DNA from 3 places in the Bradyrhizobium sp. OAE829 genome. Region 1 is predicted to be linked to each of the others. Evidence: predicted binding sites of a transcription regulator. Region 1 holds the regulator's gene; each other region holds the start of a gene.
What was found. Region 1 encodes HrcA, which represses chaperone genes, less so after heat shock. Its sites were predicted from a motif close to GTTAGCACTCNCNNNNNGNGAGTGCTAAC; they were not measured.

Region 1 (4,090 bases):
CTCGCGCCCAAATCAATCGCGCGCATGATGCGCTTTCACCGCGCCTGCCGGCTGGCACGCAGCGGCACGGCTCCCGGCTGGGCCGGGATTGCCGCCGAGAGCGGCTTTGCCGACCAGGCCCATCTGGTCCGCGAATTCGGCGAACTGGCGGGCGAGACGCCGACGGCCTGGGCGAGGCGGCTGGCGCTGATCGACAGCCGGCTGACACGCCCGAACGAAGCGCTTTCGGGCTAAAGCGTTTTCCAGCGAAGTGGATACCGGTTCGCGGCAAGAAAACGCGTCAAAACCAGGAATCAAGAGCCCCGTTCCGATTCAATCGGAACGGGGCTCTTGGTAACAAATCTTCAAGCCGGCGCCGCGCTGTATCAGCATATTGGCACGGTGACGCCGAACGAAGGAATTTGTCATGACCAATAGCAACGACGCGCAGCGCATTTATCCGACGATGCGCTGCAGGGATGCCGAGGCGATGATCCGCTGGCTGAAGGACGTGCTTGGTTTCACCGAGCATGTCGTTTACCGCAGCGACGGCGTGGTACAGCACGCGCAACTTGCCTGCGGCGCTTCGCTGCTGATGCTCGGTCAGGCCCGCGACGATGAATACGGCAGACTGGTTGGCGACATCTCTGGCCGCCGCACCGACGCGCTTTATGTCGCCGTCGAAGATCCTGACGCGTTGTGCGCCAAGGTGAAGGCATCAGGCGCCAAAATCGAAATGGAACTGCACAACACCGACTACGGCAGCCGCGATTTCGCCTGCCGGGATCCGGAAGGCAATCTCTGGAGCTTTGGCACCTACTGGCCGAAGGCGCATGAGAAGCCGATGGACGCGTAAGTCGGATCGGCTCTTTCGTCTCAGGTCGTGATGTCGGCGGCAGGCGCCGCCTTGGCGCCGCCCTTGGATACGCCGACCAGCGCCGGACGCAGCACGCGCTCGCCGATCATGAAGCCGGCCTGCACCACCTGCACCACAGTGCCCGCCGGCACCGATGCGTCAGGGACTTCGTACATCGCCTGCTGGAAGTTCGGATTGAACTTCTCGCCCGACGGATCGAATTTCTTGACGCCGTTTTTCTCCAGCGTGTTGAGCAGCGACCGCTCGGTCAACTCGACGCCTTCGATGAACGCCTTCAGCGCCGGATCGGCCGAGGCCTTCATTTCAGCGGGAACCGCATCCAGCGCGCGCTGCAGATTGTCGGCGATGTCGAGAATGTCGCGCGCGAAGCCGGTGATGCCGTAAGCCCGCGCATCGGCAACTTCCTTGGCGGTGCGTTTGCGCAGATTTTCCATCTCCGCCAGCGTGCGCAGCATCTTGTCGCGCGCTTCAGCCGCTTCCTTCGTCAACGCCTCGACCGATCCTTCCTCGGGATCATCAGGCATGATGTAGGGCTTTGAGACCACGGGCTCGCTCGGCGCCGCCGCGTCATCATTCGGCCGGTTGGGATCGGTCATAAGTCTGCCTTCTCAAAAGAACCGTTCGGTTAAATGGGGATTTGCTGCCCGGGATATCGTGCTTTAGCGGGCGAAAATCAAGCGTTCCATGGCGTTTTCGAGCGATGCCCGCACCGACCTGATCCGGGGTGGGCCCGGTTCGCGCCGGGAAAGGCGTCAAAACAACAAAGCGAAGCTTTTTTCGGGCCGTATCAACCACCGAGCATGCGGCTGACGATGCGCGCGGCATAGTCCACCGTCGGAATCACCCTTGCATAGTTGAGCCGCGTCGGCCCGATCACGCCGAGAACCCCGACGATGCGGCCGGCGGCGTCGCTATAGGGCGCGATGATGGTGGAGGAACCGGACAGCGAGAACAGCTTGTTCTCCGATCCGATGAAGATCCGCACGCCCTCGGCGCGCTCGGCGCGACCGAGCAGATCGATGACGCCGCGCTTGGTCTCGAGATCGTCGAACAGTGATTTCACGCGCTCCAGATCTTCCAGCGCGTGCAGATCCTCGAGCAGATTGGCATGACCGCGCACGATCAATTGGCGGTCCTCGCTTTCGCCGCCGGACCAGCTCGCAATGCCGGCCGCGATGATTTTCTGCGTCAGCTGATCGAGTTCGGCGCGGCTTTGCGTCAGCGCGGTTTCGAGTTCGAGGCGCGATTCGGCAAGCGTACGGCCGCGAATCCGGGAATTGAGGAAATTGCTGGCTTCCGTCAGCGCCGACGAGGGAACGCCGGGCGGCAGGGTCAGCACGCGGTTCTCGACCTGGCCGTCTTCGCTGACCAGCACCACCAGCGCGCGTTCCGGCTCCAGCCGCACGAATTCGATGTGCTTCAGCCGCGAATTGGATTTCGCCGTCAGCACCACCGCAGCGGCGCGGGTCAGGCCCGACAACCGCGTCAGGGCCTCGCCGAGCGCCGCCTCGACCGATTGCGCGCGGCCGACGGAGGCAAGCTGGGTCTGGATCGACTGCCGCTCGTCTTCGGTGAGGTCACCGACCTGCATCAGGGCGTCGACGAAGAAACGCAGGCCGAGTTCCGTGGGCAGACGGCCGGCCGAGGTATGCGGCGCGTAGATCAGGCCGAGCTGTTCGAGGTCCGACATCACATTGCGCACCGAGGCCGGCGACAGCGGCATCGCGATCAGGCGCGAAATGTTGCGCGAACCGACCGGCTCGCCGGTAGCGAGATAACTCTCGACGATTTGACGAAAAATGTCGCGCGAACGCTCATTGAGCTGGGCCAGCCCGGCATTCGGCGCAATCAGGCCAATCGGATCGTGGTGGGCCACCAATTACTCCCTCGACTTGACCTCTAATCTGTCTATCCGGAGGGCCGGTGACAAGCACGCATTATACCCCAAAGAGGTACCAAAGGCCTTGCCGCTGCCCGCTCCCCCTCCTACAAGCACCGCGAACCCGCTTTTGCTTGATTTTTCGGAGGATTCCCCATGCGGCCAAGCCGCCGTGCGCCCGATGAGCTGCGCCCCGTGTCGCTGGAACGCGGCGTCGTCAAATACGCCGAAGGTTCCTGCATGGTGAAATTCGGCGATACCCATGTGCTGGTCACGGCCACGCTGGAAGAACGCCTGCCGCCCTGGCTCAAGGGTCAGGGCCGCGGCTGGGTCACTGCCGAATACGGCATGCTGCCCCGTGCCACCCTGGAACGCACCCGCCGCGAGGCCGCGGCCGGCAAACAGGGCGGCCGCACCGTCGAAATCCAGCGCCTGATTGGGCGCTCCTTGCGCGCGGCGGTCGACCTCGAAGCGCTCGGCGAGCGGCAGATCACGGTCGATTGCGACGTGATCCAGGCCGATGGCGGTACCCGCACCGCCTCGATAACAGGCGCCTGGGTGGCGCTGGCCGACTGCATCTCGTGGATGAAGAACCGCAACATGCTGAAAGCCAATGTGCTCCGCGACAATGTCGCGGCGATCTCCTGCGGCATCTATCAGGGCACGCCGGTGCTCGACCTCGATTATGCCGAGGATTCCGAGGCCGATACCGACGCCAATTTCGTCATGACCGGCGACGGCCGCATCATCGAGGTGCAGGGCACCGCGGAGAAGACGCCGTTCTCGCAGGACGAGTTCCTGGCGCTGATGGCGCTGGCGCGCAAGGGCGTCGCGCGTTTGGTGGACTTGCAAAAGATGGCCGTCGCGTAGTCTGATTGATCATGCACCGTCGAATCACAGGCCGCCTGGTGATCGCGACCCACAATCCCGGCAAGCTTGCCGAGATGCGCGAACTGCTGGCGCCGCATGGCGTCGAGGCGATCTCCGCGGGCGAACTCGGCCTCGATGAGCCCGAGGAGACCGGTGAGACCTTTCGGGCCAACGCGGCAATCAAGGCGATCGCGGCCGCGAAAGCCGCGCAGCTTCCGGCCTTCGCCGATGATTCCGGCCTCGTGGTCGAAGCGCTGGACGGTGCGCCCGGAATCTATTCGGCGCGCTGGGCGGGCAAACCTGCGGATTTTCTGGCGGCCATGACGCGGGTCGAACGCCTGTTGCAGGAGCGCGGCGCCAAAACGCCAGACAAACGCAAGGCGCATTTCGTGTCCGCGCTGTGCGTCGCCTGGCCCGACGGGCACGTTGAGGAGGTCGAGGCGCGGGTCGATGGAACCTTGGTGTGGCCACCGCGCGGCACCGAG
Region 2 (4,090 bases), 3.2 Mb from region 1:
TTCGCCTGAAGCCGGCGGAAAACGCGTAACAGGAAGGGTCGCCTACGGGCGGCCCTTCGTCTGTGAATGCGGGCTTTGGTGGAATGACGCTTGAGAGATTTCTGCCCTTCGAAAATCCGAAAAACAAAAACCCCGGCATCGCTGCCGGGGTTTTGCATTCTTTGACGTTCGCCTGGATGGATGGACTTAGAAGTCCATGCCGCCCATGCCGCCGCCCGGGGGCATGCCGCCCGCGCCGCCGCCGGCGTTCTTCTTCGGCAGTTCGGCGATCATGGCTTCGGTGGTGATCAGCAGAGCCGCAACCGAAGCTGCGTTCTGGATCGCCGCACGAACCACCTTGGTCGGGTCGATGATGCCCTTGGAGACCAGGTTGCCGTATTCGCCGGTCTGCGAGTCGAAGCCGTAGTTGTACTGGTCCTTCTCGAGGATCTTGCCGACGATGACCGAGCCGTCTTCACCAGCGTTGATCGCGATCTGGCGGGCCGGCGCGGACAGCGCCTTGCGCACGATCTCGACGCCGGTCTTCTGGTCGTCGTTCGCGGTCTTGATGCGCTTGAGCTGCTCGGAGGCGCGCAGCAGGGCGACGCCGCCGCCCGGGACGATGCCTTCTTCAACCGCCGCACGGGTCGCATGCATCGCGTCATCCACGCGATCCTTGCGCTCCTTGACTTCGACTTCGGTCGCGCCGCCGACGCGGATCACCGCGACGCCGCCTGCGAGCTTGGCCAGACGCTCCTGCAGCTTCTCACGGTCGTAGTCCGAGGTGGTTTCCTCGATCTGCGCCTTGATCTGCTGCACGCGTGCCTCGATGTCGGCCTTCTTGCCGGCGCCGTTGACGATGGTGGTGTTTTCCTTGTCGATCATCACCTTCTTGGCGCGACCGAGCATCTGCAGCGTGACGTTCTCGAGCTTGATGCCGAGATCTTCCGAGATCGCCTGACCACCGGTCAGAACGGCGATGTCCTGCAGCATGGCCTTGCGGCGATCGCCGAAGCCCGGAGCCTTGACGGCAGCGACCTTGAGGCCGCCACGCAGACGGTTGACGACGAGGGTAGCGAGAGCTTCGCCTTCGACGTCTTCCGCGACGATGACCAGCGGCTTGCCGGTCTGCACCACGGCTTCGAGCAGCGGCAGCAGCTCGTTCAGCGAGGAGAGCTTCTTCTCGTTGATCAGGATGTAGGCGTCGTCCATTTCAACGCGCATCTTGTCGGCGTTGGTGACGAAGTAGGGCGAGATGTAGCCGCGGTCGAACTGCATGCCTTCGACGACGTCGAGTTCGGTTTCGAGTGACTTGGCTTCTTCAACCGTGATGACGCCCTCGTTGCCGACCTTCTTCATCGCGTCGGCGAGGAACTTGCCGATTTCGGCGTCGCCGTTGGCGGAGATGGTGCCGACCTGGGCGATTTCCTCGTTCGAGGTGACCTTCTTGGAGTTCTTGACGAGGTCGGCGACCACGGCTTCCACCGCCAGGTCGATACCGCGCTTCAGATCCATCGGGTTCATGCCGGCGGCAACCGACTTGGCGCCTTCACGGACGATCGCAGCGGCGAGAACCGTTGCGGTGGTGGTGCCGTCGCCGGCCGCATCAGCGGACTTGGAAGCGACTTCGCGCACCATCTGCGCGCCCATGTTCTCGAACTTGTCTTCGAGTTCGATTTCCTTGGCGACGGTGACGCCGTCCTTGGTGATGCGGGGAGCGCCGAACGACTTGTCGAGCACGACGTTGCGGCCCTTGGGGCCGAGCGTGACCTTTACGGCGTTGGCGAGAATGTCGACGCCGCGCAGCATGCGGTCGCGGGCATCAACGCCGAATTTGACTTCTTTAGCTGACATATTTGATTTCCCTGAGTTGAACTTGGTGTCTCACCCTTGTCGGGGAGCGCCGCGCAGGCGCTCCTCAGGGGTGAGCGTGTGCGGGTTTGGCTTAGGCGGCCTTCTTCTTGGTCGCGGGAACGTCGGTGAGGACGCCCATGATGTCGCTTTCCTTCATGATCAGCAGTTCCTGGCCGTCGAGCTTGACCTCGGTGCCGGACCACTTGCCGAACAGGACGCGGTCGCCGACCTTGAGGTCGATCGGGATCAGCTTGCCAGCTTCGTCACGGCCACCAGGGCCGACGGCGGTGATTTCGCCCTGGGAGGGCTTTTCCTTGGCACTGTCCGGAATGATGATGCCGCCAGCAGTCTTCTCTTCGGCGTCGATGCGCTTGACCACGACGCGGTCGTGAAGCGGACGGAATTTCATGCAGTCCTCCTAAGTTTTTGCAACTGTTGTCGAATTCTGGGATTTTGGCAGTCCGAGCAGGCGAGTGCTAGCTCGGCTGCGGCTGATTTAAGCCAGTCTTGTTCGGGGGACAAGGGCTTCTAGCAGAAAAATTGGCACTCAAATATGACGCCTGCCAATTTCATTCATCATGATTAATCAGGGTAAACGGCTTGCGACCCCGTATTAGCAGGTGCGGTAAGCTGCTGCTAACGCATGAATTTTCAACAGATCATTAAACATTTAGGCTTGTGATGGGTTGGTATCGTGCGTCACATTTCTCTCATGTGAGCGCATCTCCGCCGGGGTGGCTCGGTGTGGCCACCCACGTGAAATGCGCTTCCTACAATGGAGGTTGGCATGGTCTCGCGGGTTGGGGTTGTTTCCGACGATTTCCGGAAGCAGGTGCTGGGTTATGGGCTGACGACGGCGGAAATTCTCTATCGGTTGCCGGATCATCCCTCGCTGCTGCAAACCTACGTCTGGCAGAACTACGATCTGTTTCCGAAATTTCCGGCGCTGAAAGATTTTCTCGCCTTCTGGCAGGAAAAGCTCGACGGCCCGCTGTACTCGGTCACGGTTGCGCATTCCAAGCTGATCAAGCCGGCCGAGCTTCGCGCCGTGGACGGCGTGTTCAGGCTGCATTGAGCGGAGAGATTTGTAGGGTGGGCAAAGCGCAAGCGTGCCCACCATTCCTTGCTCGATGAAGATGGTGGGCACGGCGCAAGCGCGCCTTTGCCCACCCTACGAATTTCATTTTGTGTTAGCCTCCCGCCATCAAACAAACGGGAGGGCACTAATGGCCAAACAAAAAGCGACATCGAAAGCCGCAGCCAAAACCGCGGTGAAGAAGAAATGGACGGGCCTCGGCACGGCAGCCAAATCCTCAGCCCGCAAGACCATCGCATCAAAAGGCCGCGGCGCCACGGCCAAATCGAAGGCGGCAGCCGAGCCAACGGCCAAGGCCGTAGCAAAGCCGAAGGCGCGGCCGAAACAGCGCATCGCCATCAGCCATCACCGTGAAGAGGATTTCAAGGCCGACGGCCTGCGCACCTATGCACAGTACCGCGATCTCGGCATTGCCGCGGCGACCCATGGCCTGGCGCAGGCGCATGTGATCCGGCTGATCGGACCCTGCAATCCGGAGGAAGTTTCAAAGCTGCATTACCACGACGTCGAATTCCAGATGGTCTATGTGCTCAAGGGCTGGGTGAAGACCTACATGGAAGGCCAGGGCGAGACCTTGATGAAGGAGGGCGGCTGCTGGACCCAGCCGCCGCGCATCCGGCACCTGATCCTGGACTATTCCGACGACGTCGAATTGCTGGAAGTGATTTTGCCGGCGGAGTTCAAGACGGTGGAGTTATCGTCGTAAATCCGCGCGAGCGCGAATGTTAGTGTTCGTCATGGCCGGGCTTGTAGTCCCGGCCATCTACGTCTTGTCTCACCCAAAGGAAGTAAGTCGTGGATGCCCGGGGCGTAGGCGAGCGTAAGCGACGCCGTCCTTCAGACGGCTATGCCCGGGCATGACGGGGCGGCTTCGTTTCCGGCATCACAAACGCAATCAGACAAAGCCCGACGCAGGCAATGGCGGACAGGCCGAGGAAGGCCGTGCTGTGGCCGAAATGGTCGCTGACATAGCCTGCCAGGATATTGCTGCAGGAAGCGCCGATGCCGACCGCCGTCCCCACCACGCCCTGGGCGAGGTTGAAATGGCCGCTGCCGAAGGCGATGTCGGCGACGGTCAACGGGATGAGAACGCCGAACACAGCGGCGGTCACGCCGTCAAAGAATTGCACGGCCACCAGCGCGTAGGGATCGGTGACGGTT
Region 3 (4,090 bases), 1.5 Mb from region 1:
ACCGCCTTCCATGTGCCGCGGCAGATCGGGACGCCGTGCCAGCATTTCCGGCGGCGGGGTCCAGGCCGGCCATTCCTTCTTCGCCGAGATCGTCTTGACGCCGGACCAGGTGAAGCCGGGACGGCCGACGCCGATGCCGTAGCGCAGCGCCTTGCCGTCGCCCTGCACCAGGAACAGGAACTTGTTGGGCGTATCGACGACGATGGTGCCGACACCTTCCTTGCCGTGATAGTCGACAACCTGCTTGTTGTACTTTGGATCGACCGGGCGCTGTGCCGGCTCGATCGCTTCTTCCTGCTGCTGACGCATCGATTGTTGCGGATCCATCGGCGGCAGGGTGCCGCGCCGTCCGCCATATCCGTAACCCGGCTGCTGCTGGTAATCCGGCTGCTGCTGATAGCGGCCGCCCTGCACCGGCCCATCGCCGAACAGGAATTCAATGAAGCCGCCGCCCATTTGCGAACGTTCGGCATAAGCGATGCGTACCGGCGCAGGTTGCGCGGGCTGATTGGCGTAGATCACGGTGGGTTCGGCGAGCGGGGAGGCGTCGATCGCCAACGCGGAATCGGAGAAGCCAAGGCACGACACGCCCGCAAGGAGCGCGAGAGACATTTTTCTGAACATCGACGTACTCTGTACTGTTTCGTCACTGTTAGATCTTGGCGACGCCTGAGCGGCGCCGTTGCACGTGGTCAATAAAGGGTCAAAACCACATCGGTTTGGTAAACAGAAACGGCGTTTCGATTCACCACGTCGCCGATTGCGCGCTGATTTGTCCGGTAGCGTTTATTTTGAGTGAACGCCGCGCACACATGGTTAATCCCTGGTGTGCGCCCCGCGGAAGACTACGCCGCGATGTGTTCCCCGCGTGAACCTCACGTTAAATCGCATCTGTCTAAAACAGCTCACGGAGTAAGGGGTGGGAATAAACATGTCGGTTAATCGCAAACGTTTTCGTATCGAACAAGCCATTTTGGGCGACGTGCCAATGCCGGTGTCCGCGGTTGCCGAAGGCGGCGACATCGGCCCGATGCATCGCGAGATCATGAGCGAGCTGCGCTCGATCCGCGCCCAGATGGCCGCGGGCGGTCAAGGCCGTTCCGTCGTGACTGAATCGGCGGAAGCGTCGGTGGCGCGCGAGGTTGCCGAAGCCCAGGCGCTGCTGGAAACCTATCGTGCCCAGATCGAGCAGTGCGAAAAGCTCAAGGTCGAACTCGACCTCATTCACGACGCCATCAACCGCACCAAGCGCGAAATCGCAACGCTGCACGGCAAGAGCTTTGACGGCGGCGAAATGGCCAAGGTCAATGGTGAACTCGGCGCCGTCGTCGGCGGTACCGAGCAGGCCACGCAGCAGATTCTCGAAGCCACCGAGGCGATCGACCAGGCGGCGACCGCGCTGTCCAAGAACACTTCGCAGGACCAGCAGAAGCTGCTCAGCGAGGAAATCCAGGAACGCGTCATCGCGATCTTCGAAGCCTGCAATTTCCAGGATCTCACCGGTCAGCGCATCAGCAAAGTGATGACCACGATGAAGTTCATCGAGAACCACATCAACGTCATGATGGACATCTGGGGTGGCGTCGACGCGCTGAAGGCGCACGCGACCCCGATCGTCGATACCCGTGAAGGCGACGCCAAGCTGCTCAACGGTCCGAAGCTCGACGGCGACGTCGGCCATGCCTCGCAGGACGATATCGACGCGCTGTTCGATTAATATTCCGGCGCGCCGGGTGGCAACTCCTGGCAGCGTCACATCGTGAAAAAGAAAACGCCGGCGCGAAGCCGGCGTTTTTTTATTGCGGATGAGGTTAAGGCTTTTGTCGGCTCAGGCGCGCGGCGCGCAGCGGACATAGACCATGTTGCCGTAACGAACCCCGGCATCCTTGTCGACGAAGCGGGTCACCAGAACGCGGCCGTCGAACGAGACGATCTCGCGGTCCTGCTCGCCCGGGGTCGGTCCGGCCGGGCCGATATAGTTCTTGCCGCTCGGCGAGCCCTTGAGGCGCAGTTCCTGCGGGGTCGCCTGGTCGGCCAGATGCATGACCACGCCCCCGGAGGTGCCGGCGGTGATCACATAAGGCTGCCTGCACTGATCGCGGGCCATCTTTTCAGTGCGGGCCCGGTCGTTCGGATTCTGGTACGAGGCGAGACCCCAGCGGCCGACGATCTCGTCGGAGCGGATGGTCGCCGGCATGTCGGGAGCCACGCCCGGCTCGGGCGGAGGCGCGGAACTTGATGACAGCGACGGCAGGCTCATGCTGCTGCATGCTCCCAGGAGTATTGTGAGCGCTGAGGCGATCGCCAGATTGGCAACCACGCGCGCAGTACCGGACCCGATCATCGCATTCCCCCAAACAAGTTTTTTGGCCGCACCCGTCCTGCAGCCAACCGTAAAACACGTGCCGGAGCAATGACGTCCATCAAATTACGCCGCCGCTCCGATTTGGTTTCCCAGGGAGCATCCTATATTGGCCTCACCAAGGCCTTAACCTTTTTTGGGCCTTAACCCCCTTGCTTGACAGGATCGGCGCCAAGCCATATTCCCCGAGCCACACATTAGCACTCAAATGCGACGATTGCTAAGGCAAGTAAGGAGTTTGGCCGTCCCGCCCGGGACGGTGTCGAATACCCGGCATTAGCAGCCATTTTGACGGCAATCAGACCTGAAACCAAGCCTTCCAAAGAGGAAACCTCATGGCCAAATCCAAATTCCGCCCGCTGCATGACCGCGTCGTGGTCAAGCGTATCGACGCCGAAGAGAAGACCAAGGGCGGCATCATCATTCCCGACAGCGCCAAGGAAAAGCCCTCGCAGGGCGAAATCACGGCCGTCGGCCCGGGCGGCCGGGATGAAGCCGGCAAGCTGATCCCGATCGACCTCAAGGTCGGCGACCGCGTGCTGTTCGGCAAATGGTCGGGCACCGAGGTCAAGCTCGACGGTGAGGAACTCCTCATCATGAAGGAATCCGACATCATGGGCGTGCTGGTTTAAGCACGCCTGACTGCCGCCGCACCCTCATTTGTCATGCCCGGGCTTGACCCGGGCATCCATCCGCTTCGGAAGAGTCTTGCGCAGGCGATGGATTGCCGGGTCATAGGCGAGCGGAAGCGACGCCGTCCTTCAGACGGCTACGCCCGGCAATGACAGCAAGGGAAACGCGGCGAGCGACCGTATCCAATCATTCAGGAGTTCATAAAATGGCTGCCAAAGACGTTAAATTCGCCGGAGACGCCCGCGACCGCATGCTGCGCGGCGTCGACATCCTCGCCAACGCCGTGAAGGTGACGCTCGGCCCGAAGGGCCGCAACGTCGTGATCGACAAGAGCTTCGGCGCCCCGCGCATCACCAAGGACGGCGTTACCGTCGCCAAGGAGATCGAACTCGAGGACAAGTTCGAGAACATGGGCGCGCAGATGCTGCGCGAAGTCGCCTCCAAGACCAACGACACCGCCGGTGACGGCACCACCACCGCGACCGTGCTCGCCCAGGCGATCGTGCGCGAAGGCGCCAAGTCGGTTGCCGCCGGCATGAACCCGATGGATCTGAAGCGCGGCATCGACATCGCGGTGCTGGCCGTGGTCAAGGACATCGAAAAGCGCGCCAAGCCGGTCGCCTCCTCCGCCGAAGTCGCCCAGGTCGGCACCATCTCGGCCAATGGCGATGCCGCCATCGGCAAGATGATCGCGCAGGCGATGCAGAAGGTCGGCAATGAAGGCGTCATCACCGTCGAGGAAAACAAGTCGCTCGAGACCGAAGTCGACATCGTCGAGGGCATGAAGTTCGACCGCGGCTATCTGTCGCCCTACTTCATCACCAACGCGGAAAAGATGACCGCCGAGCTCGAGGACGTCTACGTGCTGCTGCACGAGAAGAAGCTCTCCGGCCTGCAGGCGATGCTGCCGGTGCTGGAAGCCGTGGTGCAGTCCGGCCGTCCGCTCTTGATCATCGCCGAGGACGTCGAGGGCGAGGCGCTGGCGACGCTGGTGGTCAACCGCCTGCGCGGCGGACTGAAGGTCGCCGCCGTCAAGGCGCCGGGCTTCGGCGATCGCCGCAAGGCGATGCTGGAAGACATCGCGATCCTGACCGG

Region 2: the regulator HrcA is predicted to act here: its motif matches at 2,286-2,314, upstream of ABIE49_RS06380 (co-chaperone GroES).
Region 3: the regulator HrcA is predicted to act here: its motif matches at 2,559-2,587, upstream of ABIE49_RS14595 (co-chaperone GroES).

What each region holds. Positions count from the first base shown of each region.
Region 1 covers NZ_JBEPOE010000001.1:4,484,747-4,488,836, reverse strand. Annotated here, with positions in the region: gene ABIE49_RS21690 (helix-turn-helix domain-containing protein) at 1-234, shown strand, start outside; gene ABIE49_RS21685 (VOC family protein) at 407-835, shown strand; gene grpE (nucleotide exchange factor GrpE) at 856-1,452, opposite strand; gene hrcA (heat-inducible transcriptional repressor HrcA) at 1,644-2,732, opposite strand; gene rph (ribonuclease PH) at 2,892-3,605, shown strand; gene rdgB (RdgB/HAM1 family non-canonical purine NTP pyrophosphatase) at 3,617-4,090, shown strand, end outside.
Region 2 covers NZ_JBEPOE010000001.1:1,284,487-1,288,576, reverse strand. Annotated here, with positions in the region: gene ABIE49_RS06390 (slipin family protein) at 1-29, shown strand, start outside; gene groL (chaperonin GroEL) at 187-1,833, opposite strand; gene ABIE49_RS06380 (co-chaperone GroES) at 1,925-2,242, opposite strand; gene ABIE49_RS06375 (usg protein) at 2,621-2,908, shown strand; gene ABIE49_RS06370 (cupin domain-containing protein) at 3,060-3,635, shown strand; gene ABIE49_RS06365 (MFS transporter) at 3,775-4,090, opposite strand, start outside.
Region 3 covers NZ_JBEPOE010000001.1:2,983,191-2,987,280, forward strand. Annotated here, with positions in the region: gene ABIE49_RS14580 (L,D-transpeptidase) at 1-624, opposite strand, end outside; gene ABIE49_RS14585 (protein phosphatase CheZ) at 932-1,717, shown strand; gene ABIE49_RS14590 (hypothetical protein) at 1,829-2,344, opposite strand; gene ABIE49_RS14595 (co-chaperone GroES) at 2,698-2,994, shown strand; gene groL (chaperonin GroEL) at 3,201-4,090, shown strand, end outside.